3 regions of the Thioalkalivibrio sp. ALM2T genome follow, and region 3 is predicted to be linked to each of the others. Evidence: riboswitches for the same ligand, from Rfam matches in the RefSeq annotation. Region 3 holds a riboswitch; each other region holds the start of a gene.
What was found. A riboswitch is a leader RNA that binds a small molecule or an ion and turns the genes downstream of it on or off. The one in region 3 is predicted to bind cobalamin.

Region 1: linked by a shared signal. The riboswitch ahead of F816_RS0104790 (TonB-dependent receptor domain-containing protein) and the one ahead of bluB (5,6-dimethylbenzimidazole synthase) in region 3 are both predicted to bind cobalamin.
Region 2: linked by a shared signal. The riboswitch ahead of F816_RS0104685 (porin) and the one ahead of bluB (5,6-dimethylbenzimidazole synthase) in region 3 are both predicted to bind cobalamin.

The regions. Positions count from the first base shown of each region.
Region 1 is NZ_KB906558.1:22,919-33,120, reverse strand. Features, by position in the region: gene F816_RS0104815 (DUF2058 domain-containing protein) at 1-311, opposite strand, end outside; gene F816_RS0104810 (DUF2390 domain-containing protein) at 383-865, opposite strand; gene fnr (fumarate/nitrate reduction transcriptional regulator Fnr) at 858-1,589, opposite strand; gene F816_RS0104800 (cyclopropane-fatty-acyl-phospholipid synthase family protein) at 1,880-3,118, shown strand; gene F816_RS0104795 (hypothetical protein) at 3,228-5,126, shown strand; cobalamin riboswitch at 5,186-5,414, shown strand; gene F816_RS0104790 (TonB-dependent receptor domain-containing protein) at 5,556-7,370, shown strand; gene F816_RS0104785 (cob(I)yrinic acid a,c-diamide adenosyltransferase) at 7,375-7,929, shown strand; gene F816_RS0104780 (cobaltochelatase subunit CobN) at 8,054-10,202, shown strand, end outside.
Region 2 is NZ_KB906558.1:1,495-11,696, reverse strand. Features, by position in the region: gene cobG (precorrin-3B synthase) at 1-49, shown strand, start outside; gene F816_RS0104725 (precorrin-8X methylmutase) at 36-677, shown strand; gene F816_RS0104720 (precorrin-2 C(20)-methyltransferase) at 674-1,447, shown strand; gene cobJ (precorrin-3B C(17)-methyltransferase) at 1,444-2,214, shown strand; gene F816_RS0104710 (cobalt-precorrin-6A reductase) at 2,187-2,999, opposite strand; gene F816_RS0104705 (bifunctional cobalt-precorrin-7 (C(5))-methyltransferase/cobalt-precorrin-6B (C(15))-methyltransferase) at 3,004-4,239, shown strand; gene F816_RS0104700 (cobalamin biosynthesis protein) at 4,218-4,676, shown strand; gene cobM (precorrin-4 C(11)-methyltransferase) at 4,676-5,440, shown strand; gene F816_RS0104690 (cytochrome c) at 5,549-6,109, opposite strand; gene F816_RS0104685 (porin) at 6,130-7,254, opposite strand; cobalamin riboswitch at 7,368-7,581, opposite strand; gene F816_RS0104680 (cytochrome-c peroxidase) at 7,781-8,785, shown strand; gene F816_RS0104675 (DUF4399 domain-containing protein) at 8,850-9,299, opposite strand; gene gltX (glutamate--tRNA ligase) at 9,443-10,202, shown strand, end outside.
Region 3 is NZ_KB906556.1:294,333-304,534, reverse strand. Features, by position in the region: gene eno (phosphopyruvate hydratase) at 1-162, shown strand, start outside; gene ftsB (cell division protein FtsB) at 353-760, shown strand; gene ispD (2-C-methyl-D-erythritol 4-phosphate cytidylyltransferase) at 753-1,499, shown strand; gene ispF (2-C-methyl-D-erythritol 2,4-cyclodiphosphate synthase) at 1,496-1,996, shown strand; gene F816_RS0101370 (VOC family protein) at 1,993-2,388, shown strand; gene F816_RS0101365 (pirin family protein) at 3,066-3,914, opposite strand; gene F816_RS0101360 (hypothetical protein) at 4,000-4,365, opposite strand; gene F816_RS0101355 (ABC transporter ATP-binding protein) at 4,371-5,237, opposite strand; gene F816_RS0101350 (iron ABC transporter permease) at 5,237-6,208, opposite strand; gene F816_RS0101345 (cobalamin-binding protein) at 6,342-7,214, opposite strand; cobalamin riboswitch at 7,405-7,669, shown strand; gene bluB (5,6-dimethylbenzimidazole synthase) at 7,763-8,536, shown strand; gene cbiB (adenosylcobinamide-phosphate synthase CbiB) at 8,533-9,435, shown strand; gene cobD (threonine-phosphate decarboxylase CobD) at 9,446-10,202, shown strand, end outside.

The sequences.
Region 1 (10,202 bases), on a different contig from region 3:
TGGAAGTGATAATCCAGCGCGGCATCGCCGGTGGGAATCGGCGCCAGGTGGGTGCTGACCAGTTCGCGGATTTGCGCGTGGCGTGCCCGGCGTTCGGTACGTTCCTGCTGTTCGCGGTTCTTCTGTCGCGAACGCTCGGCCTGTTCGGCCTTGCGCGCCTCGGCCACGCCCGGTTCCGGACCCGTGTTGCGGTCCTTCTTCTTCTTCGCGTTCCCTTTCTGGGCCTTGTGCTTTTGCGACTTGGCCTGGCGAACCTGTTTTTCGTCGACCAGCCCCGTTTTCAGGAGCTGACTGCGCAGATCATCCGACATGAATCCTGCCGTGTTCGGTCAATGTGCGGGGAGGATAGCCGGAATGCGGCCTTGCGTGCACCACGTGCTGTTCAGGCGGCCATGAACTCGCGCAATCCGTCGCGGATCTCGGCGTCCGGCAGATCGGGGAACAGGGTGTGCAATCGGCGCTGGCGGTCGATGGTGAATGTAGGGGTGGTCTGCGGCGCCAGGCGCCCGGCCTCCGCGAGCAGTTGCAGGCCGGCGAGCCGCTCGCTTTGAAGCTCCAGTGCCAGCACCGCGCGGTAGAGCGCGGTGCGCTCGGGGGTGTGGAGCCGCCGGCGCAGTGCGCGGAGGCGTTCGGTGGAGGATGACTGCCAGCGCCGGGCCGTTTGCCGCAGTACGCGCCATTGCGAGGGTCTGAGGGGCTGCGGGTACCACAGGGCAAACAACGCCAGCATCACGTCCACGCCATATTCGTCCTGCCAGCGCATCAGACGTTCGCGAGTGGTGGCATCGACCCACAGTGCGTCGGCGACTGCCCAGAAGGCGTCGAAGTCCGTGGCCGGCTCCGGGGTGACCCCGGCTTCAGGCACTGCTCGCGGCGGAAGTGAAGGTGACCCCGGCCGTGTTGCGCAGGCCGTCGGGCTGGAGGATCTCCAGGTCCCGGGTGTGCAGGTTGATTACGCCCTGGTTGCGCAGCTGAGTAAACAGCCGGCTGATGGTTTCCTGGGTCAGGCCCAGGTGGTTGGCGATGTCTGCCCGTGACATGGGCAGGTAGAACCGTTCGGGGGACAGGCCGCGGGCGCGATGACGCTCCGACAGGGCGATCAGGAAGGTCGCCAGACGCTGCTCCGCGGTACGTTGGCCGAGCAAGGCGTGCAGGCTTTCGTCCTGGGCCAGTTCCTGGCTCATCACGCTCATCATGTGCTGGCGGAAGGTCGGCAGGCGGCCGGCGAGGTCGTCGACATGGCCGTAGGGCACGGCGCAGACGCTGGTGGACTCCAGTGCAATGGCACTGACCGGGTGCTTGCCGGAATGGATCGCGTCCAGCCCCAGGAGGTCTCCGGCCAGCGCGAAACCGGTGATCTGTTCGGTCCCGTCATCCGAGATCAGCACCGTTTTCAGTGCCCCGGTGCGGACCGCGTACAGCGCTTCGAACTTGGTCCCCATGGTGAAGAGGGGAGCACCCTTGGCGATCGGCCGGCGTTGCTGGACGATTTGGTCGAGTTGCCAGAGTTCATCCTGGGGCAGGCCCATAGGCAGGCAGAGCTGGCGGAGGGTGCAGTGCTGGCAGGCTTGGGTGGGTCGTAGCGTCATGGGTGCAGGGTAGCCGTTTTTTCGACGTTGGGGAAAGCGATTTTCGGGGTATGCCATCGGGGGCGGGAATGCGGTACTGTCCCCAAGAGTTGTAGGCGATTACAGAAGGTTTTGCCGTCGGGCAGGGGGCCGCGCCCCGAGATGAGTCGGGGTCCCCTCCCTCCGACGGCTGCGTGGACAATGTGGGCCATCGGTAATTAGACTGAGTCTAAAATCTGCGGCATGGTCAGGGTCGGCATTACGCGTGGGGGCTGAGAGACCCGACCGTCAGAACAAGGACAGGTGTAGCGATGATCGAGCGGTTACTGGAGCAATACATACGCTACGGGACCTTCGTGCTGCGGCATCCGGATGGCCGTGAGCAGCGTTTCGGGAACGGCGCTCCGGAAGTCACCATGCAGGTGCATGACAAGGCGGCGTTACGCAAGATTGGGCGCGACCCGGGCTTCCAGCTGGGCGAGACCTACATGGATGGCCTGTGGTCGCCCGGCCCCGAGGGCCTGCAGGTGTTCCTCGACGTGGCCATGCGCAACTTCGCGCCGATGTTCAAGCAGCGGGTTAACCCCGCAGTGCGCATGTTGCGGGCCCTGATCGAGCAGGGCAACAAGGTGGCACGCTGCTACCAGAACATCGCCCATCACTACGACGTCGATGAGTGGCTTTATCGTCAGTTCCTGGACGAGGGCATGTTCTACAGCTGCGCCTATTTCGAGCGCCCGGATATGACGCTGGAAGAGGCGCAGCAGGCCAAGTGCGCGATGCTGCGCAAGAAGCTGATGCTGGAGCCGGGGATGCGCGTGCTCGACATCGGTTGCGGCTGGGGCGGTCTGGCCTTCCATCTCGCCGAGCATGCCGACGTGCAGGTAGACGGTGTGACGCTGTCGAAGGAGCAGCTGCGGGTTGCCCGTGACGAGACCAAGCGTCGGGGGCTCGAGGATCGGGTGCGATTCCTCTATCAGGACTACCGCGAACACGACGACCAGTACGACCGCATCGTCAGCGTCGGCATGTTCGAGCATGTGGGCACGCCCAACTACGAGACGTTCTTCCGGCGCGTGCATGATCTGCTGAAGCCGGAAGGCATCGCGGTGCTGCACACCATCGGGCGCCAGGAGCCGCCTGGCACCTCCAACCCGTGGTTGAGCAAGTACATCTTCCCGGGCGGGTATACGCCGGCCCTGTCCGAGGTGATGGGCGCGCTGGAGCCCACGCCGCTGTACACCACCGATATCGAGTTCTGGCGCCTGCATTACGCCGAGACTCTGGCCGAGTGGTATCGCCGCTTCCAGAAGGTGCGGGCCGAGGCCGTCGAACGCTTCGATGAGCGTTTCTGCCGCATGTGGGAGTTCTACCTGGCCAGCTGTGAGGGCACCTTCCGCTGGTGGGATCAGGTGGTCTTCCACGTGCAGATGGCCAAGCAGCAGGATGCGGTGCCGCTGACCCGCGATTACCTCTATCGGGACGATGCCCCCGAAGTGATCTCCACACCGCCCGGGGAGGCCCGGGGCGGGCGTAGCGACGCGGCCTGACCGCACCCGCGCTGCGTGCGCCAACCGCGCGAACTGAACCCGCTTTCCCTACACTAAGGGTCACTCCGTACCCACGTCGGGTGCGTTGACACGTTCTGGAGCAGGGCGGGTGTTCGGTCGGATTCGCAAACGCAGGGAGCAGCAGGGCCAGGACGCGCCGGAGGCGACCGGACCGTCACAGGAGCACGTCCTGATCGAGGCGGCCGGGCGCAGCCGCATTACCGAGGTGGCTGCCACCGCACGGCGCGTACCCTGGTCGCTGAACTTCCTGCAGTTGCTGTGGGCCGCCGGGCCGGTCACGTTCCTGGCGATGCAGGGCGGCTACTTCCTCGGTTTTGGCCACGCCGCCCCGGCACAGAACTTCATCTTCTTTGCCGTTTACACCCTGCTGTTCGGGGTCATCGGCCTGGTCGCGCGCTTCGTCGCGGATGCCACACGGGGCAAGCGCCAGGAGCGCTCGCGCGATCAGCTGCGCAACACCATCGACTTGCTGCCGGATCTGCTGTTCGTCACCCGCGACCTGGCGATGGGAGAGATGACCCCGGACATGCGTCGGCGCAAGGCAGCCCAAGTCCTTCTGCACGAAGTGGATATCGCCCCCGAGGCCGTGGCGGTCGCGGTGCGCGAGATGACCGGCGATGCCAGCCTGGCTGCCGCCGCGGAGCAGATCGAAATCTATCGCCGCCTGGGTCTGCGCGCGCGCGTGGGCGATCTGGTGGATGCGACCGAGGATTCGAGACTCGCGGCACTGGAGAAGCTGCACCACGAGGCCCCGGAGGTCGCCGACCTGCTGCGTGATCGCCTGCGGGGCATGGCGCCGACCCAGGAGGACGGCGTGCGGCGCGTGGACCAGTTCCTCGACCGGCTGTTCTCCGCGGCGGATGCGGACGACCTGGCGCGCTGCACGCTTGAGGACGTGCAGGCGATCTTCGTGCTGGCGTTCGAACTGGTGAACGGGCGCCAGATCAAGCGACTGAGCTTCGAGTGGTCCGGTGGATGGCAGCTGGGCGCGGCGCTGGACCGCCTGGAATCGCAGGGCAATCGCTTTCGGGTGGCGCAGGCGGGGGTGGTCAGCCGCCTGCGCTCTCTGGGCATGCTGCTGGCACAGAGCGAGGCCTCCGGCCTGGAACCTCAGGCCCTGCGCGAGCCGGTGGTGAGTCTTGGACGTCAGGTGCTCGAGGCACTGCAGCGGCTGGAAGACCTCGAACCCGGGGAGCATTCGTCCGAGGGCCAGTTGCTGGGGCTCGCCCTGCGGCGCGTGGAGGATCTGCGCGAGGCGCGCGACCAGCTGATGCAGGCCCAGAGCCGCTATACGAACGCAGTGGAGCGCTGGGAAGCCCTGCGGCGAGCACAGGTCGAGAAGAAGGGCGAGAAGGGCTGGTTCAAGCGCAGCGTGCGGGGTATTCGGGTCAGCGAAGAGCTGATCGAACTGAGCGACGATCAGAAGCTCAAGCTGGCGAATGCCTTCTGCAACTATCTCAGCGAATTGAAGATCGAGCGACAGGGAGAGCTTTTCTACCTGGGCGGGTCTGTGCTGGACGCGGAAACCGCCAAGCGTATCGGCATCCAGCTGGCGCTGATCCTGGAACCGCTGGTGGACCTGACCAACCCGAGTATCCAGCGCGCCATCTATGCCAACCCCGCCGCCTACCTCGGGGGCTTGTACGTGGGCATGAGCGCGGATGCCAAGGCCGGTCTGGGCTCCGCCATGGTGCGCAAGGTGCGCCAGGACCTGGGACGCATGGCCGAATGGCTGGCGATGCGGCTGACCCGTATCTATCACCTGCCGCTGAGCGATTCCATGCGCGACTTCCTGGTTGCTCGCTACGGCGCCAACCGCGAGCGGATGGATATGCTGGCCACCCACCCCGGCGACGACTCACATCCGGTCGCACTGCGGGCCGAGCGCTCCCCGGAGTTCGACGCCATGCTGCAGGACAAGACCTGGGGGCGGCTCCTCAAGCGAGGCGCACGCTACCTGCATGCCGAGGAGCGTCGGCGGCGTTGATCGGAAAGGCGGGGCCACCCAGCGCCCTCTCGACTGGTAATTTTGCGCCCAACTGTGTAAGGTTCGCGCCGTTCCTTGGTGCCCGGTCGGCGTTTGCTGGTCGGGTTAAACGGGAAGATCGGTGAGCCCATGTTGATGGGCGAGTCCGACGCTGCCCCCGCAACGGTGATCGAGCGAGAGACCAAGGTCTCTGATGGTCGCGGCATATGTCACTGAGCAAACGCTCGGGAAGGCGCCGCACCGGAACGCTCGTCAGCCCGGAGACCGGCCAGGGAATGATCGCGCGGCATGCGGAGGGCATGCGAGGCGGATGATCGAGCCCAGCCGTTCGCCGGCCCTGGCCGATCCCCCTCGTGTCTGTTTCCTCCTGTCTGCGCGATCCCGACGAATCAACGGCGTGCGGGCGGCTCGCCGGGAGACACGGACGACATGAAACGCACAGCACTTTCCTCGGCCATTCTGCTGGCCATGACCCCCGCCCTGGCACACGCCCAGGACGCCCCCGAAACCGAAGCCCAGACCCTCGACACCGTCCAGGTGACGGCGAGTCGCATCGCTCAGACCGTCGACGAGACGCTGGCATCGGTCACCATAATCGACCGTGAAGAGATCGAGCGGCTGCAACCCAAACAGTTCACCGATCTGCTCGAAGGTCGCGCCGGGATCGAGACCTCCCAGAACAGCGCCTTCGGCAAGACCACTTCGGTCTTCACCCGTGGGGCGAGCTCTGGACACACCCTGCTGCTGGTCGATGGAGTTCGAATGGGGCCTGCGACGGGAGGTGGGGCAAGTTGGCAGTTCCTGCCGCCCGAAGAGATTGAGCGCGTGGAGATCGTTCGCGGGCCCCGCACCAGTATCTACGGCTCCGACGCCATCGGTGGCGTGGTGCAAGTGTTTACCCGCGAGGGGCGCAAGGGTCCGCCGAAGGTCAACGCGTTTGTCGGCGGCGGCAGCTTCAACACCTGGGAGACGGGTGTCGGCGTGGCCGGAGGCAACGATAATACGAGTTATAGCTTCTCAGTCAGCCACTTCAACACAGACGGAATCAATGTCCAGGATGGCGTGGGCGACGAAGACCGCGATGGCTATGAAAATACCTCGCTGGCTACCAAGGTCTCGCACCGCCTGGGTAATGGGGTGGAGGTTTTCGGTAGCGTGCTGTACTCAGAAGGTAGGACCGAATTCGATGGTTCCGAGGATGAAACCGATTTTCGGCATGCCGGGCTTCGTGCTGGCTTGCGCGTGCCCGTGACCCCGCTTTGGGATACCGAGGTCAGTGTCAGTCACAGTCGCGACGAGAACGATAACTTTAGCGAGGGTGTCTTTTCGTCGCGCTTCGATACGAAACGCGATGCCGTGGAGTGGCGCAACGATATCGAGATAACGGACCATGTTTACTTGATTGCCGGGATCGATGCGTACGAAGACCGGGTGGATAGCACCACCGACTATGTTGAAAATTCGCGGTACAACGTTGGCGCATACTCAGTGACGCAGGTTGGAGTGGGCCGTCATGACCTCGAGGGAAGCTTGCGTTATGACGACAATGAGCAGTTCGGCGACAAGGTAACAGGGCAGTTGGCTTGGGGTATGCAGGCAACAGATACCATACGTCTTCGAGCCACTTACGGTACCGCTTTTAATGCGCCTACATTTAATCAACTTTATTGGCCAGGGGCGGGCGATCCGGAACTTCAAGCAGAAGAGTCTGAAACGGTTGAAATAGGCCTACGAGCCAGTTTTTCGCAAGGGTATCTGGACGCAGCAATCTTCCAGTCCCGAGTGGAAAAAATGATTCCAGTTTGGCCGCCTGAGAATGTTGACCAAGCGAGGATTTCCGGACTTGAGCTGGAGGGTGGTTATGAACGTGAAGGTTGGATTTCGCGCGCTTCGTTGACCCTTTTGGATGCAGAGGATCGCGCCACAGGCAATGAACTTCCTCGTCGGTCCCCGGTAACTGCCCGTTTCGATCTGGATAGGCAGATCCAAAGCTTTTCGTTTGGGGGCTCCATCATTGCAAAAAGCCGTTCATACAACGACAGCGCCAATGATGAGCGGCTCTCTGGTTACGGTTTGGTGAATTTGCGCGCTGGGTACCAGATTAATTCGGAGTGGCGAGTCGAGGCCTCGATTGACAACGTGTTCGACCGGGATTACGTGGTCGCGAGAAATTCGTTTGATGGAGTTGACTACAACCAGCCGGGGCGGGCCGCGTTTGTGAAGCTCCGCTACCAGCAGAGGTAAGACCATGGGAAATCGACTGTCGAAGATTGCGACGCGTACCGGCGACGAGGGCCGCACTGGCCTGGGTGATGGCTCGCGGGTGGACAAGGACAGCCACCGGGTCGAGGCCTTCGGTGATGTGGACGAGTTGAACAGTGTCGTGGGCCGGGTTCTGGTCCACGATCTGCCCGAGGAAGTGCGTCGTTCGCTGGCCCTGGTGCAGCACGAGCTGTTCGATCTCGGGGCGGAGCTGGCGGTGCCGGGCCATGAGGCACTTCCGGAGGCCTCGGTCGAGCGGCTGGATGTCGAGCTCGAGAGCTTCAACGCCGATCTTCCGGCGTTGAAGGAGTTCATCCTGCCCGGTGGTGGTCCGGCCACGGCCGACTGCCATATCGCGCGGACGGTGTGCCGCCGTGCCGAGCGACGGCTGGTGGCGCTCAACCACCACGAGGCGCTGCGGCCAAATTCCCTGGCCTACATCAACCGCCTGTCGGATCTGCTGTTCGTGCTCTGCCGCGTGCTCGCGCGTCACGAGAACGGCGCGGAAGTCCTCTGGCAGCCGGCCAATCAGCGCGGCTGAATCCGGCCCGTACCCCCAAATTCAGTCTGTTCTTAACCGGCATGTCGGGAAGCGCTGAAGGTTCAGCGTTTCCCGACCGCTTGCCTGTTGTGCAGCGGTCTGTAGTTTCTCCGGAGTCATCCGTATGTCCATCTGGAAACGCACCCTATTATTGCTTGCCGCCTGCCTGTGGGCGGGGTCGGCGTGGGCCGGTCCACAGATCACCGGCATCGTGTCGGATCGCTCGGCGGCCGAGGTTGCCGCCGGCGCCCATCGCTTTCTCGAGGCCCATCCCAACGCGGAAGTCGTTCTGCGCACACCGGAGCAGCTGGCCGACAAGGACGACGCCGCCGTTGCGGCCCTGTGGGCCGAGGCCGATGCAGTACTGGTGGCCGCCGTGTTCGGCGACCAGGCCGGGCGCCTGGAGCGCCTGTTGCGCGAGCAGCCGCCAGCCGACGGCGCGGCGGTGCTGGCGATCAATAGCGAACGCCGCCTGACCGCACTGTCGCGCCTGGATGGCGAGTTCGTGCTGGCGGGCCTGGAAGACGATGCGCGCACCGAGCTGGCGGAGAACCCCGAACCCGGAGTGGACCCGCGGGAACATCTGACGACTCAGAAGGAGCGCTTTGCGGAGCAGGTGGACTGGCTGACAGGCCGTGCCTTCTATCAGGGCCGTACCCCGGAGAGCATGGAAGGGCTGATGCGCTGGCTGGCGGCGGCCGGTGGCCATGTGATCGAGGTCCCCGAACCGGACCCGCGCGAGACGATCCGCTATTACCGGGATGGGGTCTCGAGAGCCGATCCCGGGGATCTTGGACTCGACGCTGGGCCGGCTGTCGCGCTGCTGGACCTGGATACCGGCGACCGGCCCGGTGATCGGGCGCTGCTGGATGCGAGCTGCGAGGCGCTGGAACAACGCGGCCTGCAGTGCTTTGCCGTGCTGGCGCGCTGGGGTGGCGCCAGCCGCGAGGCGGTGGAGCAGCTGGCCGAACGCGCGGCCCCGGCCGAGCTGGCCGGGATCGTGAGCCTGCAGGACTTTGTCGTCGGCGGGGGCGGCAACCGCGAGGCCGTGGCCGCGGCCTTTGGCGAGCTGGACGTGCCGGTGGTCAAGGGGATCCGTCTGGCGGACGTCAGCACGCTGCAGTGGCAGCTGTCGCATGAAGGGATCCCCTGGGACAAGGTGCATTACCACGTGGCCATGCCCGAGTTGCAGGGGATGAGCCAGCCGATGGTACTGGCCACCGCCGGCGAGCCGGCGATCGACGCGCGCACCGGGGTGCGCCTGCGGCTGTCGGAGCCAGAGGACGAACGGGTCAAGGCCCTGGCCGAGCGCATGGCGGCCTGGCAGCGCCTGCGCGCCAAGGACAACGCGGACAAGCGCGTGGCGGTGGTGTACTACAACCATCCGCCGGGGCGGCAGAACATCGGTGCGGACAAGCTCGACGTGCCCGAGTCGTTGCTGGAGATGCTGCAGCGGCTGGAGGCCGCGGGATACGACCTCGGGGATGACGTGCCCGAGGATACCGATGCGCTGATGGACATGATCCAGGATCGCGCAGTGAACCTGCCGGAGCAGGCGGATGCGCTGGATGCGATCGCCGGGCGAGTGCCTTCGCTGGATCGCGAACAGTACCAGGCCTATTTCGAACGCCTGCCCGAGTCCGTGCAGGCGGAGCTGGTGGATGGTCCGATCGGCTATCTGCAGGCCCGCCTGGAGACGGCCTGGAAGGCCGACAAGACCGAGCTGGCCCAGGCCGCGCTGGACAGCGGGGTCGGCGATCTGCGCCACATGCTGGAGAGCTACCCGCACGATGCGCAGGAGCGGGCGCTGGACCTGCTTGCACAGTACGAGGCGGCCTGGAAGGCCACGCTCTCCAGTGCGGATGAACACGCAACCACCGAGAGCCTGCGCAAGGCGCTGGTGCGTACCGGAATCCCGGGCCTCACGGGCTGGGGCGAGGCGCCCGGCGAGGCGATGACCCGCGACGGCGAGATGCTGTTCCCGGGGATCGAGTTCGGCAACGTGTTCATCGGCCCGCAGCCGCCGCGCGGCTGGGAGGTCAGCGAGCGCCTGCTGCACGCCAACACCACCTTCCCGCCGACCCACCAGTATGTCGGCTTCTACCACTGGATCCGGGATCACTTCGAGGCCGATGCGCTGGTCTATGTCGGGCGCCATTCGACCCGCGAGTTCCTGCCGCGCCGGCGCGCCGGCATGACGCCGGATGACTATCCGGAGATCCTGGGCGCCGAGCTGCCGATCATCTATCCCTACATCGTCGACGGCGTGGGCG
Region 2 (10,202 bases), on a different contig from region 3:
GGCCGCGCAAGCGGCGAACCACGAGGAGGAAGAGCGTGACGGAAACTGAGGCCTGGAGCTACGAGCGCAGCGGGGCCGCGATCTATGCGGAATCCTTCGCGATCATCCGCGCGGAGGCGGATCTGGAGCGCTTTCCGCCTGACCTGGTGGCGGCGGTGGAGCGCATGATCCACAGCTGCGGCATGCCCGATCTGGCGCAGGACATCCGGTACTCCGCCGGGGTCGGGGCCGCGATCCGCGCGGCGCTGGAGGCGGGCGCCCCGGTGCTGTGCGACAGCGAGATGGTGGCCCACGGCATCACCCGCGCACGCCTGCCGGCGGACAACCCGGTGCGCTGCACCCTGCGCGACCCGCGCGTGCCGGAACTGGCGCAGGAGCTGGGCAATACCCGCAGTGCGGCGGCGATGGAGCTGTGGCGTCCGGAGCTTGCGGGCGCGGTGGTCGCGATCGGCAATGCGCCCACCGCGCTGTTCCGCCTGCTGGAGATGCTGCGCGACGGCGCGCCGCGCCCGGCCGCGGTGATCGGCATCCCGGTGGGGTTTGTTGGTGCGGTGGAGAGCAAGCAGGCGCTGGAGGACAACCCGTTCGGACTGGAATACCTGACCGTGGCCGGGCGCCGCGGCGGCAGCGCGATCACCGCCGGGGCGGTCAACGGCCTCGGGAGGGAGCCGGCATGAGTGCGCCCGGAACCCACGAGCCCGGAACGATCGAACCCGGAACCATCGAACCCGGGGTGCTCTGCGGCGTGGGCACCGGTCCGGGGGATCCCGAACTGATGACCTTCCGCGCCGCGCGGCGCATCGGCGAGGCGCCGGTGGTGGCGTATTTCTGCAAGCGCGGGACCACGGGACAGGCGCGACGCATCGCCGACGCGCATATTCGGCCCGGGCAGATCGAGGAGGCGCTGGTGTATCCGGTGACCAACGAGATCGCCCACGAGGAGGACAGCTACCGCGAGCGGATCGAGGCGTTCTTCGACGAAGCGGCCGCGCGCCTGGCGACGCATCTGGAGGCCGGGCGTTCGGTCTGCGTGCTCAACGAGGGTGATCCGTACTTCTACGGCTCGTTCATGCACGTGCACCTGCGCCTGCGCGAGCGCTTTCGCAGCGAGGTGGTGCCGGGGGTGATCTCGCCGCTCGCCGCGGCCGCGCAACTGCCGACCCCGCTGGTGATGCGCGACGACACCCTGAGTATCGTGCCGGGGACATTGCCGGAGGCGGAGCTGGAGGCCGCGCTCAGGCCCGCGCAGGCGGCGGTGATCATGAAGCTGGGCAAGCAGCTGCCGAAGATCCGCCGCGTGCTGGATCGCCTGGGGCTGAGTGCGCGCGCCTGGTACATCGAACGCGCGAGCTTCGACGAGGAACGGGTGCGGCCGCTGGCCGAGGCGCCCGAGGTGGCGCCGTATTTCTCCCTGCTGGTGATCCACGGCGAGGGGGTGCGGCGATGAGCGGGCGACTGACCGTGGTCGGGGTCGGCCCGGCCGGGCCGGAATGGATCACCCCGGAGGTGACCGCGATCCTCGAGCGCGCCAGCGACCTGGTGGGCTACGGGCCGTATCTGGAGCGGGTGGCCGGGGCGCAGCACCGCGTGCATGCCTCGGACAACCGCGAGGAACTGGCGCGCGCGGCGCATGCCCTGGACATGGCCGCCGAGGGGCGCGACGTGGCGGTGATCTCCGGTGGCGACCCCGGCGTGTTCGCGATGGCGGCCGCGATCTTCGAGGCCCTGGACGGCGCCGAGCCGGGGCGCTGGGACGCGGTCGAGGTGGAGGTGGCCCCGGGGCTGTCGGCGATGCAGGCGGCCGCCGCGCAGCTGGGGGCGCCGCTGGGCAACGACTTCTGCGCGATCTCGCTGTCGGACAACCTCAAGCCGTGGCCGCTGATCGAGCGCCGGGTGCGGCTGGCGGCCGAGGCCGATTTCGCCATGGCCTTCTACAACCCGATCTCGCGTGCGCGGCCCTGGCAGCTGGGCGCGGCGCTGGACATCGTGCGCGAGGTCCAGGGACCGGACACCCTGGTGGTGCTGGCCACCGCGGTGGGCCGCGGCGAACGCGAAGAGGTGCAGGTGTCCAGCCTCGGCGCGGTGGACCCGGCCGCGGCCAACATGAGCACGCTGGTGATCGTCGGCGCCGCGTCCACCCGGGTGGTGGAACGCCCGTCGGGCCGGCGGCACGTGTACACCCCGCGCTATGTCGAGGCGCCGGACGCGCCGTGAGTGAGCGGCAGGTCCTGCAGCCAGTCGAGGACCGCCTGCGGGGTGTGCAAGCGGGGCACGCCGGGGGCATCCGGCGGGCGCTCCACCATCACCACCGGGATGCCGCGTTCGCGGGCCGCCTGCAGCTTGGCGGCGGTGGCCGCGCCGCCGCTGTCCTTGGTCACCAGCACGTCGATGGCGTGTTCGTCCAGCAGGCGGCGTTCGTCGGCCACGGTGAACGGGCCGCGGGTGTGGAGCCAGGTGACCCGGGGCAGGGCCGGCGGCGGCTCGGGCGGGTCGATGGTGCGGATCACGTAGTCCAGCGCGGGCGCGGCCTCGAACGCCTCCAGATGCTGGCGGCCGGTGGTCAGCAGCACGCGCCGGCCGAGCGGCGGCAGGGCGCGCGCGGCGGCCTCCAGATCGGGCACGCGCACCCAGTGGTCCCCGGGCCCCGCCTCCCACGCGGGCCGGGTCAGGCGGGCCAGGGGCACGCCGGCCTGGCGCGTGGCGGCGGCCGCGTTGGCCGAGATCTGCCGCGCGAACGGGTGGGTGGCGTCCACCAGGGCGTCGATCGCGTGTTCGCGCAGGTACGCGGCCAGGCCGTCGGCGCCGCCGAACCCGCCGCTGCGCCGTGGCAGCCGCGAGGGCGCCGGCTTGCGCGTGCGCCCGGCCAGCGAGACGGTGGCCTGCCACCGCGGGTGGCCGTCCAGCAGCGGTTCCAGTGCCGCGGCCTCGGTGGTGCCGCCCAGCACCAGCACCCGCCGCGGGCGCGGTTCGTGCGTGGAAGGGGATGAACGGGAGGTCATGAGGATGACAAGTGTAGCGAGGCCGAGCGCACGGACGCCATGGCTGAACATCGTCGGCGTGGGTGCGGACGGGCTGTCGGGGCTGGCGCCGGAGGCCCACGAGGCGGTGGCGCGGGCGACCACGGTGATCGGGGGTGCGCGGCATCTGGAGATGCTGCCGGAGCAGCCGGAGCAGGAGCGCCTGGTGTGGCCGTCGCCGCTGGAGACCGCGCTGGACTGGATCGAGGCGCGCGCCGGGCGGCCGCTGTGCGTGCTCGCCAGCGGCGACCCCTTCTGGTTCGGGGTGGGCGCGACCCTGATGCGGCGGTTTCCGGTGGAGGCCACGCGGGTGTTCCCGGCACCGTCGGCGTTCAGCCTGGCCGCCGCGCATATGGGCTGGCCGCTGCAGCAGACCCGGTGCCTGTCGGTGCACGGGCGGCCGATGGAGGCGCTGAGGCCCTGGCTGCACGACGGCGCACGCCTGCTGATCCTGAGTCGCGACGGCGAGACCCCCGGGGAGCTGGCGCGCTGGCTGTGCGAGCTGGGCTTCGGCGCCTCGACCCTGACCGTGCTGGAGCAGCTGGGCGCGGCGGCCGAGGGCGAGGTGAGCGCCACCGCGCAGGATTGGCCCGAGGTCGCGGTGGATCCCCTGAATACCATCGCCCTGGAATGCCGCGCGGCGCCGAGCGCCGCGGTGATCGCGGCCAGCGCCGGACGCCCGGAGGCGCAGTTCGAGCAGGACGGCCAGATCACCAAGCGCGAGGTGCGCGCGGTGACCCTGGCCCTGCTGGCCCCCGGTCGCGGCGAGCGGCTGTGGGATATCGGCGCCGGTTCCGGCTCCATCGGCATCGAGTGGACGCTGGCGGATGCGGACAACCGCGCCGTGGCCATCGAACCGCGTGCGGAGCGTCTGGAACGGATCGGGCGCAATGCCAGCGCGCTGGGGGTGCCGGCCCTGCAATGTGTTCACGGGCGCGCGCCGGAGGCCCTGGACGGCCTGGCGCCGCCCGACGCGATCTTCATCGGCGGGGGCCTGACCACGCCGGGGCTGGTGGAACACTGCGTGGAGAGCCTGCGCCCGGGCGGCCGTCTGGTGGCCAACAGCGTGACCGTCGAGGGCGATGCGGTGCTGGCGGCGGCGCAGGAGCGCCACGGCGGCGAACTGACCCGCATCAACGTGAGCCGCGCGGAACCGCTGGGCGGGATGACGGGCTGGAAGCCGCTGCGGCCGGTGACGCTGTGGTCGCTGCGCGTCACCTGAATACGGCCGGGGTTCGGCTGGTGCCCGGTGTCGGCTTCGCCTCGGCTTGTGCCGCCGAGGAGCTGGAGGGCCTGATCCGCGAGACGCTGGCCGCGGCCCGCGCCGTGCTGCCGGCGCAGCGCGTCGCGGGGATCGAGGCCCGGCAGCTGGCGGCGCCGGCGCACAAGCGCGACAGCCACATGCTGGCGACAGTGGCACGAGGGCTGGAGCTGGCGCTGGTGTTCCCGTCGGCGGCGGCGCTGACGGATTGCGACGGCGCATTGCGCACGGAGTCGGCGCGCGCGCGGGCCGTCGCCGGGGTCGGCTCGGCGGCCGAGGCGGCGGCGCTGGCGGCGGCCGGCAAGGGCGCGCGGCTGCTGCTGCCGCGCCGTCTGTCGCCGCGGGCCAGCTGTGCCGTGGCCGTGGTGGAAACGTTTGGTGAATTCGAGGAGCAGTGATGACGGTTCATTTTGTCGGAGCGGGCCCCGGTGCGGCGGATCTGCTGACCCTGCGCGGGCGCGATCGCATCGCCGCCTGCCCGGTGTGCCTGTACGCCGGTTCGCTGGTGCCGGAGGCGGTGCTGGAACATGCCCCGGAGGGGGCGCGGGTGGTCAACACCGCGCCGCTGACGCTGGACGCGATCATGGAGGAGATCGAACGCGCCCACGCGGCGGGTCAGGATGTGGCGCGCCTGCACTCCGGCGACCTGTCGGTGTACAGCGCGCTGGGCGAGCAGATTCGCCGTCTGGAGGCGGCGGGGATCGACTACAGCATCACGCCCGGCGTGCCGGCGTTCTCCGCCGCGGCCGCGACCCTGGGGCGCGAGCTGACCGTGCCGGAGGTGGCGCAATCGGTGGTGCTGACGCGCACGCCGGGGCGGGCGTCGTCGATGCCGGAACGCGAGCAATTGACGAGCTTCGCGGCGACCGGGGCCACCCTGGCGATCCACCTGTCGCTGCACAACCTGCAGGCAGTGGTGGACGACCTGCGGCCGCACTATGGCTGCGACTGCCCGGTGGCGATCGTGTTTCGCGCCAGCTGGCCGGACGAGACCGTGGTGCGCGGTTCGCTGGGCAACATCGTGGAACGGGCGGAGACACTGACGACGCGGCGTTCGGCGCTGATCCTGGTGGGGCCGGCGCTGGACCCGGACGATTTCCGTGACAGCGCCCTGTACGACCCGGCGCACGTGCGCCGCTATCGCGGCATGGATTGCGACTGAGGGGCAGGGTGTTCGCCTGCAAGCAGGCTCCTACGGTTTCTTGCCACGTAGGAGCCTGCTTGCAGGCGAAGGGGCCGCCACGCGGCGGCCCCGTAGTGGTCGCGGGAATCAGCGGCGTCGGAAGTTGTCGTGGCAGGCCAGGCAATGGTGGCGTACGCCGTTCAGCGCCTCGGTAGCGCGGAGCTGGAACGCCGGGTCCTCCAGGTCTTCAGCCGCATCCACCTTCCTTTGTAGCTCGGTCGCCGCCTCGCGGTAAGACACCTTGTATTCGGCGAACTCCGGGTCCCCCCAGGCTGCGGGCAGAGCGCCGGGTTCGCCGTCCCGCGCCGGGGTCTCGCGCGCGAACCAGGTGCCGATGTCGTCGGCCCGCCGCGCCAGTTCGTCGGCCAGCTCGGGCAGGCGCTCGGCGAACGGTGCGTCATAACGCAGGATCTGCTCGATGCTGCGGTAGGTGGCCGAGGTGCCCTGCATGCTTTGCTGGCGGAAGCGCTGGAAGGCCTCGGTGGCGTCCACCGTGGCCGGGTCGTCCAGGGTCTCGCTGTAGTCGTCGCCCCAGGGCCCGGGCACCGGGACCGTGACCTCGCCGTCGCTGGCGGAGCCAGTTCCGGCGAACAGGATCAGGGCAAGGCCGGTCACCCACAGGGCCGGTGTAAAGGTGGTTCGAGTCATGTCGGATCTCCTTTCCGGTGTCAGAAGCGGAACTGGTGCTGGAGGTGCAGTTCCCAGGCCGAGGTGTCGGCATCGCGGTCCAGCCACATCAATTGGGTCTTCTGTCGCTGGCCGCGGTGATACCAGTTAAGGCCGGCGCCCCACTCGCGCTGCCAGCGCTCGTCGGTGCCGAGGTCGTCGCCGGCGTCGTGGCGCAGCACAGCGTGGCGTGCGGCGACCTCGATCCCCTCCCAGGGCAGTGCCTGGGCCAGCTCGAGTTCGGCGCCCAGGTCGTGGTAGGAGGGTCCGTGATCGGGCGATACGTCGCGGCGGAAGGCGGCAAATGAGATCGCGGTGCGGGCAAACTTGACGACGCTGTCGGCCGTTGCGGTGACCCAGTCGGCGCGCTGCTGGTCCACCCGGTCTTCCCGCCCGCGAGTCCAGTCGCGCAGGTGGTTGCGATTCGCCGCCTGCAGGCCGGCGCCCAGGGCCAGCGTGCGCTCCACGGGCTTGCCGACCGTGGTGTTGTCGCGCGGGACCGCACCCACGGGTGCCCAGGCCCCGCGGGCGCTGAACAGGTGGCCGGAGGTGGATGGGCGGTCGTCCCGCTGGTCCAGGCGGCCGCGGCCATCGAACACGCCGACGGCCCATGCCCGGTCCTCGCCATTACCCCCCAGAAGCGTGACACCGGTATCCCGTCCGGCCGGAACCTCGAACTGGTTCCCTGCGATGCTCAGTTCGGTGAACAGGCGGTTGGGTCCCCCAATGTCCCGCGGCAGGCCGAAGGGTACGGTGAACTGGCCGGCGCGCAGGTTGAGGGACTCGGTCAGCGAGTATTGGAGCCAGATATCGCGCATTGAGAGCTCGCCGCTACTGAAGTCGGGCTGCAGGCGGAAGCTCAGATCGGGATGGAAGAGAGTGCCCGTGGTATCCAGCCAGGCGCGGCGAAAGTCGAATTCGCTGGTGGCGTCCTCCTCGCCACGCTCGATGGCGTAGCGGCCCTGGATGAGCGGGTCCAGTGTGACGGCGAGCCCGTCGGCTTCACTGCCGAGTTCGAACTGTGCCTGGAGGGGGGAAGCCCCGCCACTGGCGATCAACAGGCCGAGAAGGGTCGGGGCCGGAGCCAGGAGTGGCAATCGGCCGGGTCGTCGAGTCGGTTTGTTCAAGGTTTGTCTCCCTGGGACGCACACCCCGTGCGTCGTGGATGGAACGACGCAGGGTCAGCCAGGGGAGGTCGGGGAGTAGACACAGAAGCCCGACCCGCCCGCTTGCCCACCGCAGCGTCGGGTTCCCTCCTGGCCGGTCTCCGGACTCGTGAAGCGGGCGGGGTGCCCGGGCGGATCGCCTTCCCACGCCGGGTCGCGGCGCAGTGGTTCTCGATCCGTTGTCTTCACCTACCGTTGCGGGGGCAGTGCCGGCATTGCGAAAGGGTGTTCGCGCACCGGCTTCCCGATTATCCCCGGCGATGGAACGCCAGGGCACCTGGAGGCGGGGCGCAGGTTACTGGGGGCCAACGAGGCTGGCAAGAGGCGCGCTTCATGAACGACGAACCGGGTTGATTGATCTGGATCAACGGTGGGGGCGATTTCGCTGGTCGATCGAATCCCGGGTCGATAGGGTGGGATTCAGGTGGTTTGGACCGAGTCTATATCGGTCTTCGCCGATGCTGATCCAATCTCAGGGAGACCCGCCATGATCCGACGTTCCTATCTGCGCAGCGCCATCCTTTCGGCCTGCACCGCCCTGGCACTGGGCGTGGCCGCACCCGCCGTCGCGGATACCGATTACTCCCAGTACCGGGATGTGTTCGAGCCGCTGCCGGCGTTGCCGCCGATCCCTGCCGATAACTCCATGACCAAGGAGAAGATCGAGTTGGGCAAGATGCTGTTCTTCGAGCCGCGCATCTCCAGCTCCGGTGTGATCTCCTGCGCGACCTGCCACAACCCGGCGCTGGGCTGGGCGGACCGGATTCCGCGCGCGGTGGGCCATGACGGCCAGGTGGGCGAACGCAACACCCCGACCGTGCTGAACTCCGGGTTCTTCACCGCGCAGTTCTGGGATGGCCGTGAGGACGACCTGGAAGGCCAGGCGCTGGGCCCGATCCAGGATGCGATCGAGATGGCGATGCCTCTGGAAGAGGCGATCGAACGGCTGGAAGAATTCAACGAGTATCAGGAGAAGTTCGAGGCCGCCTATCCGGATTATGATGGCGACAACGTGATCAACAGCGATCACGTGGCCAAGGCCCTGGCGACCTTCCAGCGCACCCTGAACACGCCGAATTCGCCGCTGGATCGTTGGCTGGTGGGTGACGAGGGCGCAATGTCCGAGCAGCAGATGCGCGGAATGAAACTCTTCGCCGATAACGGCTGTGTGGCTTGTCACCGTGGCCCAGCGCTGACCGACAGCAACTTCCATCGCATCCAGGTGCCGGGCTCCGAGGACGAGGGCCGCTACCTGGTCACCGGCGAGGAGAGCGACCGCTTCGCGTTCAAGACCCCGACCCTGCGCAATGTGGCGCTGACCTATCCCTACATGAACAACGGCGAGACCGCTACGCTGGACGAGGCGATCCGCATCATGGGGCAGGAGATGCTGGGCATGGAGTTCAGCGACGATGAAGTTGCGGACCTGGAGGCCTTCATGCATGCGCTGACCGGTGACATGCCGCAGTTCGAGATCCCGTCACTGCCGTAAGCGACCGGTCGCCACTGGCGATGCCAAGCCCCCTCCGGGTCCGGAGGGGGCTTTTTTGTGTCGCCTATTCGACGGTGATGGTGATCTTGTCGGAGGTCACTGGCGGGTCGAAGCTGAGGTGGCGGTAGTCCATGAAGAGCAATTGCAGGGTGTGAGTACCCGGCTCCAGTTCGATCTCGCCTTCGGTCTGACCGCCTCCGAAGTGGCGCTTGTGGTCGGAGAAGGGGAGCGAGGCATCCAGGTCGACCTCGTCCAGCGGCTGGTTCACCAACAGGTGGTGATGCCCGGTGTTGTCGGCCTCGACGCCGGCCGGGGCCACGCCCATGCCGCGCAGGCCCATCTGGATCCGCACGGGACTCTCGATGGTGTCGCCATCCTGCGGGCTGATGAAGTACACCTTGGCTCCTTCGGGCGCCGGAACGCGGTCCGTGCTGGCCGCACTGCTTGCGGCTAGGGCGAATCCTCCAGTGACCAGAGCGATGGTCGCGAGGCGGGTGAGCGAAACGGATTTCATCACGACTCCTTCGGGCGATAGGGGCCCGTGTGTTGGCCTGTCTCGAGTATAGCCGGTGGAAACCGCGCTACCGGGTTATCGCCCTGTAGGGTTCTGCTACCCTAGGCGCCTTTGCTCACTACCCGTAATCGAGTGTCCCGCGCATGAGTTTCCGTACCCGTTTTGCCCCCAGTCCCACCGGTTATCTGCACATTGGTGGTGCCCGTACCGCATTGTTCTCCTGGTTGTACACCCGTCATCACGGCGGCGACTTCGTGCTCCGCATCGAGGACACCGATCTGGAGCGCAGCACTGCGGAGTCGGTGAACGCGATCCTGGAGGGCATGAACTGGCTCGGTCTGACCTACGACCACGGCCCCTTCTACCAGACCGAGCGCTTCGACCGGTACCGGGAGGTGATCGACCAGCTGATGGCCGCCGGCCACGCCTATCGCTGTTACTGCTCGAAGGATGAGCTGGACGCCATGCGCGAGGAGCAGAAGGCGCGCAAGGAGAAGCCGCGCTACGACGGTCGCTGCCGCGCCCGTACCGAGCCGCGCGAGGGCGTGGAGCCGGTCATTCGCTTTCGCACGCCGGACGAGGGCGTGACGGTCGTTGACGACATGGTGCGCGGCAAGGTCGCGTTCCAGAATCACGAGCTGGATGATCTCATCATCGCCCGCTCGGATGGCTCGCCGACCTACAACCTGACGGTGGTGGTGGACGACATGGACATGGGCATCACCCACGTGGTGCGCGGGGATGACCACCTGAACAACACGCCGCGCCAGATCAACATCCTCAAGGCGCTGGGCGTGGAGCCGCCGCGCTATGGCCACCTGCCGATGATCATGGGGCCCGACGGCGCCAAGCTGTCCAAACGCCACGGCGCGGTGTCGGTCATGCAGTACCGTGACGAGGGCT
Region 3 (10,202 bases):
ATCGCGGACCTGGCCGTGGCCACGCGCGCCGGCCAGATCAAGACTGGTTCGCTGTCGCGTTCCGATCGGGTCGCCAAGTACAACCAGCTGATCCGTATCGAGGAACACCTGGGTTCGCGAGCGACCTATCCGGGCATGTCGGCGTTCACCTTCGGGCGCTGATCGAGACCCGGGACGGCCTTGGTCACCACGCAGTCCTCAGCCTGCGGCGCGGTTCCTGTCCCCGGTCGTCAGGGGCTCGTAGAATGCCGGGCATGCCGGCCACTTGCGAAAGCCCTCGTCTCCACGTTGTCGCGTCTGTCGCGGTGCGCGGGCGGGGGCTTTCTCTGTTCAACTATACGGAGTGCGGGTGATGCGCGGCCTGTTGATCGGTCTGGCCCTCGTGCTGCTGGCCCTGCAATGGCCCCTGTGGCTGGGCGAGGGGAGTTGGCGCGATGTGCGCGATCTGCGCGAGCAGGTCGCGCAACAGCAAGCCGCAAATGCCGAACTGGAACAACGCAACCAGGCTCTGGAGGCCGAGGTGCGCGATTTGCGCGGCGGCACCGCGGCGGTCGAGGAGCGAGCGCGGCGCGATCTGGGGATGATCCGCGAGGACGAGATCTTCTTCTTCGTGGTGGGCGAGGACGAGCCCACGAGGCTGCAGGTCGAGCCGCTACCGGGCCCGGCTGGAGAGACCGATCCGGGCCCGGACGCGCAAGTCCCGGAGGATGCGGAGCCCGCCACCGACACCCTGCCACCCGAGGACCCCTTTGATGGCTAACGCCGAAAACGTGCCGACTCGGGAGCCAGCGTTCTGGGCGTTGATCCCGGCCGCTGGAATCGGTCGGCGCATGGGATCTGACCGTCCGAAGCAGTACCTGACACTCGGATCGCACACGATCCTGTCCCACACCCTGTCGATCTTTCTCGAACACCCGCGGATTCGCGGGGTGGTTCTGGTGCTCGGTCCGGACGTCGACCCGGATGCCCTGGACCTGCCGCTGGCCGGCGGCCGGCTGTTCCGTGCGGCCGGAGGGGCGGAACGCGCGGATTCGGTCCAGAACGGGCTCGACTTCCTTGCCGAACGGGCGCACGAGGACGACTGGGTACTGGTGCATGACGCGGCACGACCTTGTCTGCCGCTAGCGGATGTGGACCGACTGCTGCACGAGTTGCGTGACGACCCGGTGGGTGGGCTGCTGGCCAGTCCAAGCACCGATACCATCAAATGGAGCGATGGTGCCGGGAAGGTCGAGCGGACGCTGGATCGCGAACGGGTCTGGCGGGCCCTGACCCCGCAGATGTTCCGGCTGGGCATGCTCCGCACGGCCAACGCGCGGGCGCGGGCCGAGGGGCATCCGGTGACGGACGAGGCCAGCGCCATCGAGTTCCTGGGCCAGGCACCCCGGCTGATCGAGGGCTCCGCGATGAACATCAAGATCACCCGCAGCGAAGACCTTGAGCTCGCTCGCCTGTATCTGATGCAGCAGGGTCGCCTGGAAGGCGGGTTTCGCGCATGAGTGGCTTGCGGATTGGCCAGGGCTTCGACGTACACGCCTTCGGCGAAGGCGACCACTTGGTGCTCGGTGGCGTTCGCATCCCGTTCGAGCGTGGATTCGTGGCCCACTCGGATGGGGACGTGCTGATCCACGCGGTGTGTGACGCCCTGCTGGGCGCCGCGGCGCTGGGGGATATTGGCCTGCACTTTCCGGATACCGATCCGGCGTTTCGAGGGGCGGACAGCCGCGTCCTGCTGCGGGAGACGGTCGAACGAGTGGCCGGGTCCGGCTGGCGCCCGGTCAACATCGACACCACGGTGATCGCGCAGGCGCCCAAGCTTGCACCGCATGTCTGCGCGATGCGTGAGAACCTGGCAGCCGATACCGCCCTGAATATCGCCGATGTCAGCGTGAAGGCGACGACCACCGAGCACCTCGGCTTTACCGGGCGCAAGGAAGGGGTGGCAGCCCAGGCTATTGTGTTGCTCGAACCGGCCTCGGGGGTGATGCGGGTATGACTTCGGTGAAGGGGGCAGAACCCGGCATCCTGCGTCTGCATCACGCAAGCCTGGTGATTGCGGACATACGGGTGGCGGCGGCCTTTTACGGGGAGCAGCTCGGCCTGGTGCCGCTGGAACGCCCGGATCTCGACTTTCCCGGCCTGTGGTATGACCTGGGGAGCGGACAGGCGCTGCATCTGTTGCAGGTGCCGAACCCCGATCCGACCGAGCGCGGCGTGCGCTGCGGTCAGGACCGTCATCTGGCGTTGCGCGTCCGTGGTCTGGAGGCGCTGGCGGCGCGCCTGGAAGGGGCCGGGATTCCCGTGGAGCGCAGTCGTTCCGGGCGCCCGGCCGCATTCGTGCGCGATCCCGACGGCAACGCCATCGAGCTGATCGAGGAAGGCGGCTGAGGCCGGACCCGGGGGCCGGCCAAGAACCAGCGACCCTGCACCCGTTGCGGGGCCATCCTTCTCCACGGAACGGATCGTGGGATCACCGGACCCACTCCCAAGCCTAGCTGGGCAGCCCGCCACGCCTATTGCGATCCGGGTTCCCAGCGCCCCGTCACCGCAGCCGTAGCGAACCGAAGAGCCGGGGTCATCTGCGTGGGTGCGAGAGAGCGGGTCGGGGTTCGTTCCACGCAATAAGATCCCGGATAACCGCTGCGCGGTTTCCGGGATGACGAAAGCGATAGGTGGCGGGGGATGCAAGTATCACCGGTCGGGTGATCTTCCTCGGCGTCATCCCGGCCGTAGCGGAGCGAAGAGCCGGGATCTCTGGCGCGGGTGCCAGGCAGCAGGTCAGGGGGTTGGTCCACGCGGTGAGATCCCGGATAACCGCTGCGCGGTTTCCGGGATGACGAAAGCGGTAGGTGGCGGGGGGTGCAAGTATCACCGGTCGGGTGATCTTCCTCGGCGTCATCCCGGCCGCAGCGGAGCGAAGACCCGGGATCTCTGGCGGGGGTGCCAGGCGGCAGGTTGGGGGTTGGTCCACGCGGTGAGACCCCGGATCACCGCTGGGCGGTTTCCGGGATGACGGAGAGGGGGATTCGCGCGCGGAACTTGTGGGATGGTGCGCTGGCGCGAGCTCAGTCCATGCTGGCCGGTTCGGCGGCGAGCTGGCCGGACTGGTAGTCGCTGATGGCCTGTTCGATCTCGCCGGAGGTGTTCATCACGAACGGGCCGTAGTGCGCGATCGGTTCGCCCAGCGGCCGCCCCTTGAACAGCAGTACCCGGGCATCCTGCTGCGCGATCAGGTGGATCTGGGTGTGGCCGTGCCAGACGCCCAGTTGGCCCGTGCCGAGGCCGGTCAGCTCGCCGTCGAACACGTAGGCCAGCACGCGATCTTCCAGTTGCACCGCAAGCGACAGGCGATAGCCGGCCGGTAGCGTGAGGTCGGCCATGGCGGCGCCTTCGCCGATCTGCGGCAGCGCGCCTTCGGTGTCCCCGGCGCTGGTCTGCCAGGAGCCGGCAATGGCCTTGAAGCGCAGCGAATCGTCGTCTTCCGGCAGGTGGCGCATCGCGTCGGCGCGCACGTCGCGGTAACGCGGTGGGTCCATCTTGCGCCGGGCGGGCAGGTTTACCCAAAGCTGGAAGCCGTGCAGGCCGTCCGCGTCCAAAAGCGGCATCTCGGAGTGGATTACGCCACGCCCGGCACTCATCCACTGGGCCTCGCCGGCCTCCACTCGCCCCTGGTTGCCCATGGAGTCCTCGTGGGTAAGCCCGCCGTGGACCAGGTAGGTAAGCGTCTCGAAACCGCGGTGCGGGTGCGAGGGGAAGCCACCGATGTAGTCCTCGCGCGCGCTGGCCTTCAGTTCGTCCAGCATCAGGAAGGGATCCAGCCCGCCACTAAAATCATGGATGCGCCGAATCTTCACCCCGGCCCCGTCCTGGGTGGGATGAGAGGTCTTCACGCTGTCCGGCGGTGTCGGGTTCATGGCGTTCTCCTTCGCAACAGATCTGCACCATACCGACCATGAAACGAAAAGAAAATTGCATCGTTTCCCGTCATGGGGCGTTCTGTCAGGTGGCCGGGACCTGCCAGGAATCGGCAAACATCTCGAGGCTCTCGACGAAGTCCGGGTCGTGCTCCTGGCGACTGATGGTCAGGTGCAGGACAACGGCTTGCGGGTCGGGCGGATGACCCGTGGTCAGCGTCCAGGCGAGGCCATTGGGGCATTCCGGCAGGGAAAAGCGAACGCCACCGTTGATGAGTTCCCGATGGACGCGAAACTCCCCCCACAGGCAGTACACGACACCGGCATCGGGGCCCTCGTCGGCGATCAGCGTATCGATCGCGCCGCTGGCGTCGGGTAATACGGGCACGGTGAGGCTTCGCTGCAGGCTTTCGGCATTCAGGTCGGAATGCAGGGTGCGGAAGAATTCCATAGGGATTACTCGTTGCGGGGCAGGAAGACGGGCAGGCCGTCCACCTCGCCCACGCTCAGGCGTTGGTTGTACAGGCGCTCCAGTGCACTGGGCACCAGCATGGTGGCCGTGGGGCCCCAGCACGCCTGTCCGTCAGGGAATAGCAGAAGCAAGTGATCGCAGTAGCGCGCCGCGAGGTTGACGTCGTGCAGGACCAGCACTGCGCCTCGGTTTTCCTGACCGACGATGGCCTGCACGCGGTTGAGCACGGCCACCTGATGATGCAGGTCCAGCTGGCTGGTGGGCTCGTCCAGCAGGAGCAGGCTGGGATCTTGGGTCAGGACCGTCGCGATCGCCAGGCGCTGGCGTTCCCCGCCGGACAAGGTGTCCACCATGCGGTCCTCGAGGTCAGCGAGATCCATCGCCGCGAGTGCCGCACGGGCGCGGGCGTAGTCCTCGGAAGACTCGATATCCCAGGGCCGCAGATACGGGTGGCGTCCGATCAGGGCCGTCTCCAGCACCGTGGCGGGAAAGCCGTCATGGTGGGTCTGGAAGACCAGGCCCAGGCGACGGGCCAGTTCCGCGCGGGCGAGGGCCGCAATGGATTGTCCCTTGATCTTGATGGTTCCGGCACGCGCGGCCCGCAGGCCGGCGAGGGTCTGCAGGAGGGTGCTCTTGCCGGCCCCATTCGGGCCCAGGATGCCCCAGCACTGGCCCGGATCCACCGTCAGGTCCAGCGGCGAACCGGGCGGCCGCTCGGGCACGTCGATGACGAGGTCATGCGTCGCGAGCAGGGTCTTGGGCCCCGGTTCCTGGTGGACGCTGCGCGCGCCCAGGCCCGGTGTGTCGTGTGGCTGGGTCGCCGCGGGGGCTGGGGGAGGTGTACGCGGCATCAGCGGCTCCGGTAGAGCAGGAACAGGAACACCGGGACACCCAGCATCGCGGTGATGACGCCCACCGGCAATTGCTCCGGGGCGATGATCGTGCGGGCCAGGGTGTCGGCCAGGGTGAGCAGGATGCCCCCGCCCAGGGCCGAGGCCGGCAGGATCACGCGCTGGTCGTTGCCAAAGATCAGACGCAGCATGTGCGGCACGATCAGCCCGACAAAGCCGACCGCGCCGACCTGGGTGACCGCAGTCGCGGTGATCAGGGCAGCCACGACATAGATCGTCCATTCCACCGGGCGTACGGCCACTCCGAGGGCCGCGGCCTGCATTGGCCCGCGCGCCAGGACGTTCAGGGTGCGCCCAAAGGGCAGGGCGAGCAGGGCGACGACCACGAGTACGCCCCAGGCGGGGTAGGGGTTGCGGGCATGGGAGACGTCGCCCATCAGCCAGTACAGCATGCCCGGGAGCTCCGCGGTGGGGCTGACCGCGAGGATGAAACTGATCATCGCGCCCCAGCCGGCGGCCACCACGACACCGGTCAGCAGCAGGCGGGTCGGGGTCCAGCTGCCCGTGCCGTGGGCCAGGCCGAACACCAGAATGGTGGACAGCAGGGCACCCACGAAGGCCGCGGCCGAGACCGAGAACATAGACAGCCCCGCCAGCATCGCCAGCAAGGCGCCCACCGAGGCGCCGCCAGAGAGCCCCAGCACGTAGGGATCGGCCAGTGGATTGCGCAGCAGCACCTGCATGAGCGCTCCGGCCAGGCCCAGCAGCCCGCCGGCGGCGAACGCGGCCAGCGCGCGCGGCAGGCGCAGCTCCAGTACCAGGGTGCTGTGCAGTCGCGAGGCCTCGCCGAAGAAGACACTCAGCAGGTCAGGGAACGGAATCTGCACGCTGCCGTAAGCCAGTGCCACCAGGACGGAGAGCACAGACGCGGGCAACAGCACGCCGAGGGCCAGGAGGAACGAACGGGTCAAGCGGGAGCCCTCCGCTCCAGGCGGGCGAAGCGGTGGATTGCCGGAACGGCGGGAGCGCGGCCTTCAGCACACGTACAACGCTCCTTCATTGGTGTCCCGCAGTATCCGTTGCGAGAGACCGCGAGGCGGACCGTCATGGTGATGGGGCGGGACGGCGTGTGCGGGCGCGTTCGAGTTCTTCGCACATCAGGGCGGTGCCTTCCGCGATGCGTCCGGTATGGCGTTGCAGGAGCGAAGGGGGAATGAAGAAGAGATTGTCGCGCTGGACCGCGGTCATGTCCTCCCATTGGCCCCAGGCGATCACCCAGTCGGGGCGGTCCTCGCCCATGCCGCCGCCGATGATGACCTCGGGGTCGGCATCCAGTACGGCTTCGCGCCCAATGCGCGGCACCAGGCGGTCGAGATCGCCAAACACGTTCACGCCGCCACACACGGCGATGGCCTCGGCGATCAGGTGGTCGTCATTGACCGTCATCAACGGTTGCTCCCACACCTGATAGAACACGCGAATCGGATCCCGGTCGCCGTACGTGGCGCGTAGCGCGTCCATTCGGTCCAGGAAGTCCTGTGCCGCGGCCTCGCCCTGGTCATGCGTGCCGGCCAGCGTGGCCATGCGCCGCATGCTCGAGGCCACACCCTCGAAGCTGCGCGGTTCCGATACATACACCGGCAGTCCCAGTTCGCGCAGGCGTTCGACCTGGGAGGCGGAGTTGCCGCTCTTCCACGCGATCACCAGATCGGGGTCCCTTTCCAGTACCCGTTCCAGGTCAATCCGGCTGTAGCCGCCAATCCGCGGGATGGCCTCCGCCTCGGGCGGATAATCGCTGTACTGCGTTGCGCCCACGATGCGGTCCCCCGCACCCACGGCAAACAGCACCTCGGTGATGTGCGGGGCCAGGCTGACGATGCGCTCGGCAGGCTGCTCCAGATGGACCTCGCGGTCATCGTCGTCGGTGACCGTAATCGAGTCCCCGATTGCGGGCAGCGGGGTCGAGAGCAGGCCCATGAGGCAAGCGAGCAGTGGAGTTCGAGAAGTCCAGAATTGCATGAGTTTACAGTCGCATTGGATTGGTTATTCAAGCGCCTTCGAGCCGGCTGGTGAGCCGTCACCAGGCGTTGGACTAGCGGGGCATCATAGCAGCAAGCCTGGGGCGCCTCGGAGCGTCAATTGGTCGGCAGTGGGCTTGCCGCGTATGATTCACGCTTCGCTGCCAGGTGCCCGGGTGATTGGTCGCACGGGTTAAACGGGAAGTCGGTGCAGGCGCGGGATCCTCCTCAGCTCCATGCCGACGCTGCCCCCGCAACGGTAGGCGAGTGGGTTCGCGGGGTGCTCCATCAGGCACCGCGGACCTCGGCAAGTCGAAAGCCACTGGGCCGCACGTGGCCCGGGAAGGCGACTTGCCGCCCCGGATTGCCGGGGATTCGCGAGCCCGGAGACCGGCCTGGACGAACTTTCTGCGACCGCGCGGTGGGCGAGGGTCGGTAGGCATGGATCTGTCATGACCATGCCCCGATTCTTCTGCATCCGCGTCGCGTCGCCCTGACGGTAAGCCGATGCAGTCCGATTTGCCCGCCAACGAGAATCCTTCCCGGCCCGATGCGGATGCGGCTGCTTCGGGCTTTGCCCAAGATGAGCTGGCGGCCGTCTACCGGGTGATCGCGGAACGCCGCGATATGCGCCACTTTCGACCGGACCCGGTTGATCCGGCGGTGCTGCGGCGCGTGCTTGAGGCGGCGCATCGTGCGCCGAGCGTCGGGTATATGCAGCCCTGGCGCTTCCTGCGCATTACCGACCCGGCCGAGCGCGAGGCGCTGCATGCCCACGCGGCGGAGGAACAGGCCCGCACCGCACAAGCCTGTGGCGAGCGCGCAGCGGAGGTGCATCGCTTGAAGCTGGAGGGCATCCGCGAGGCGGGCGAGCTGCTGGTCGTGGCCCTGACCGATGGCCGCGAGCGCTACGTGCTCGGCCGGCGGACGCTCCCCGAGATGGACCTGTGTTCCGCCGCCTGCGCGATCCAGAACCTGTGGCTGGCCGCCCGCGCCGAGGGCCTGGGCATGGGCTGGGTCTCCCTGTTCGATCCGGACTGGCTGGCCGATCGGCTGGACATGCCCGAAGGCGGGTACCCGATCGCGGTGCTGTGCCTGGGGCATGTGGAGCGCTTCTATGACCGGCCGCTGCTGGAGACCGCCGGCTGGGACAGCCGCCGCCCGCTGGAAGACCTGGTATTCCAGGACCGCTGGGGTGCGGCGTGCGAGCTGGTCGAGTCCCCGGATGCGCGGGAATCCGTCACGGGTCCGGATGGGGCATCCGGGCGCGGCCCGGCATGAGTACCTTTCTGATCCTGATGGGCGCCCTGGTCCTGGACCGACTGTTTGGTGACCCTCGGTGGTTCCACCCGCTCGCCGGATTCGGCCAGCTCGCGGCCTGGGCCGAATCGCGTTGGCATGCGCCGAGCCGTGCACGCGGAGCGCTTCTCCTCGCGGCGCTGGTCCTGCCTTGGGTGGCGCTGGCCGCACTGGGCGCCTCGCTGGCCTGGGGCTGGCTTCTGACGCTGGTGATCCTCACGCTGGCGATTGGCTGGCGCAGTCTGGACGAGCATGCGGAGGTGGTGGCCGAGGCCCTGGAAAGGGATGACCTGTCTGGGGCGCGCACTGGTGTCGGCATGTTGGTCAGTCGCGACACGGCGGCCCTGGATGAGCGCGGGGTGAGTGGCGCCACCATCGAGTCGGTGCTGGAGAACGGCAACGACGCGCTGTTCGCCACGATCTTCTGGTTCCTGGTGGCCGGCGCGCCGGGCGTGGTCGCCTATCGCCTGGTGAACACGCTGGACGCGATGTGGGGCTATCGCAATGACCGGTTTCGCTCGTTTGGCTGGGCCGCCGCGCGCCTGGACGATGCCATGAACCTGATCCCGGCCCGGCTGACGGCACTGGCCTATGCCCTGGCGGGGCGTGGCCGGGACGCGCTGCAGTGCTGGCGCGAGCAGGCCGCCGGCTGGAAGAGCCCGAACGCGGGGCCGGTGATGGCCGCGGGGGCGGGTGCGCTGGGCGTGGTCCTGGGCGGAGCGGCGCCCTATGGCGGGCAGCGCGAGTGGCGACCCCGCCTGGGGATGGGCCGCATGCCCGACGCGGCAGGCATTCGCCAGGCAATTACGCTGTTGGATCGTGCGCTGGCCATCTGGATGGCCTTTATTGTGGCCGGGGTGATTGTCGTTGTCCTGTTCTGAGGCCCAATCGATGCAGACGCCGGAGCCGAAGGCGCTGATTCAGGTGCACGGGGGCGGTATCCGCCAGGCGGCCGCGCGCTACGGGATCCCCAAGGCCGACTGGCTGGATCTTTCCACGGGCATCAACCCGCATGGCTACCCCGCAGGCGAGCTTCCGCCAGGGGCCTGGGCGCGCCTGCCGGAACCGGACGACGGCCTGGAGGCCGCGGCCGCCGCCTATTATGGGGCCGGGGCGCTTTTGCCGGTGCCCGGTTCCCAGGCCGCGATCCAGCTGCTGCCCGCGCTACGGGAAGGCACTTCGCGCGTGGGCATCCTCGAGCCCAGCTACAACGAACACGCTCGCGCCTGGCACGGGGCCGGGCACAACGTCGTCCCGCTGGACGGGGATTCGATCGAGGCCGCATTGCCCGGCCTGGACGTGCTGGTGCTGGTCAACCCCAACAACCCGACCGGACAGCGGTTCGACCGCGCGGACCTGCTGGCGTGGCATGCGGCCCTGGCCGCGCGCGGCGGCTGGCTGATCGTGGACGAGGCCTTCATGGACGTGACACCGGAGGCGAGCCTGGCGCAGGAAAAGCCGCGGAAGGGGCTGGTGGTGCTGCGCTCGCTGGGGAAGTTCTTTGGCCTGGCCGGGGCGCGCGTGGGATTTGTCATTGCGGAGGACACGCTGCTCACGCGACTGGCCGCCCGGATGGGCCCGTGGGGTCTTGCCGGACCGTCTCGCTGGATCGCCACCCAGGCGCTGTCGGACCGGGCCTGGCAGGCCG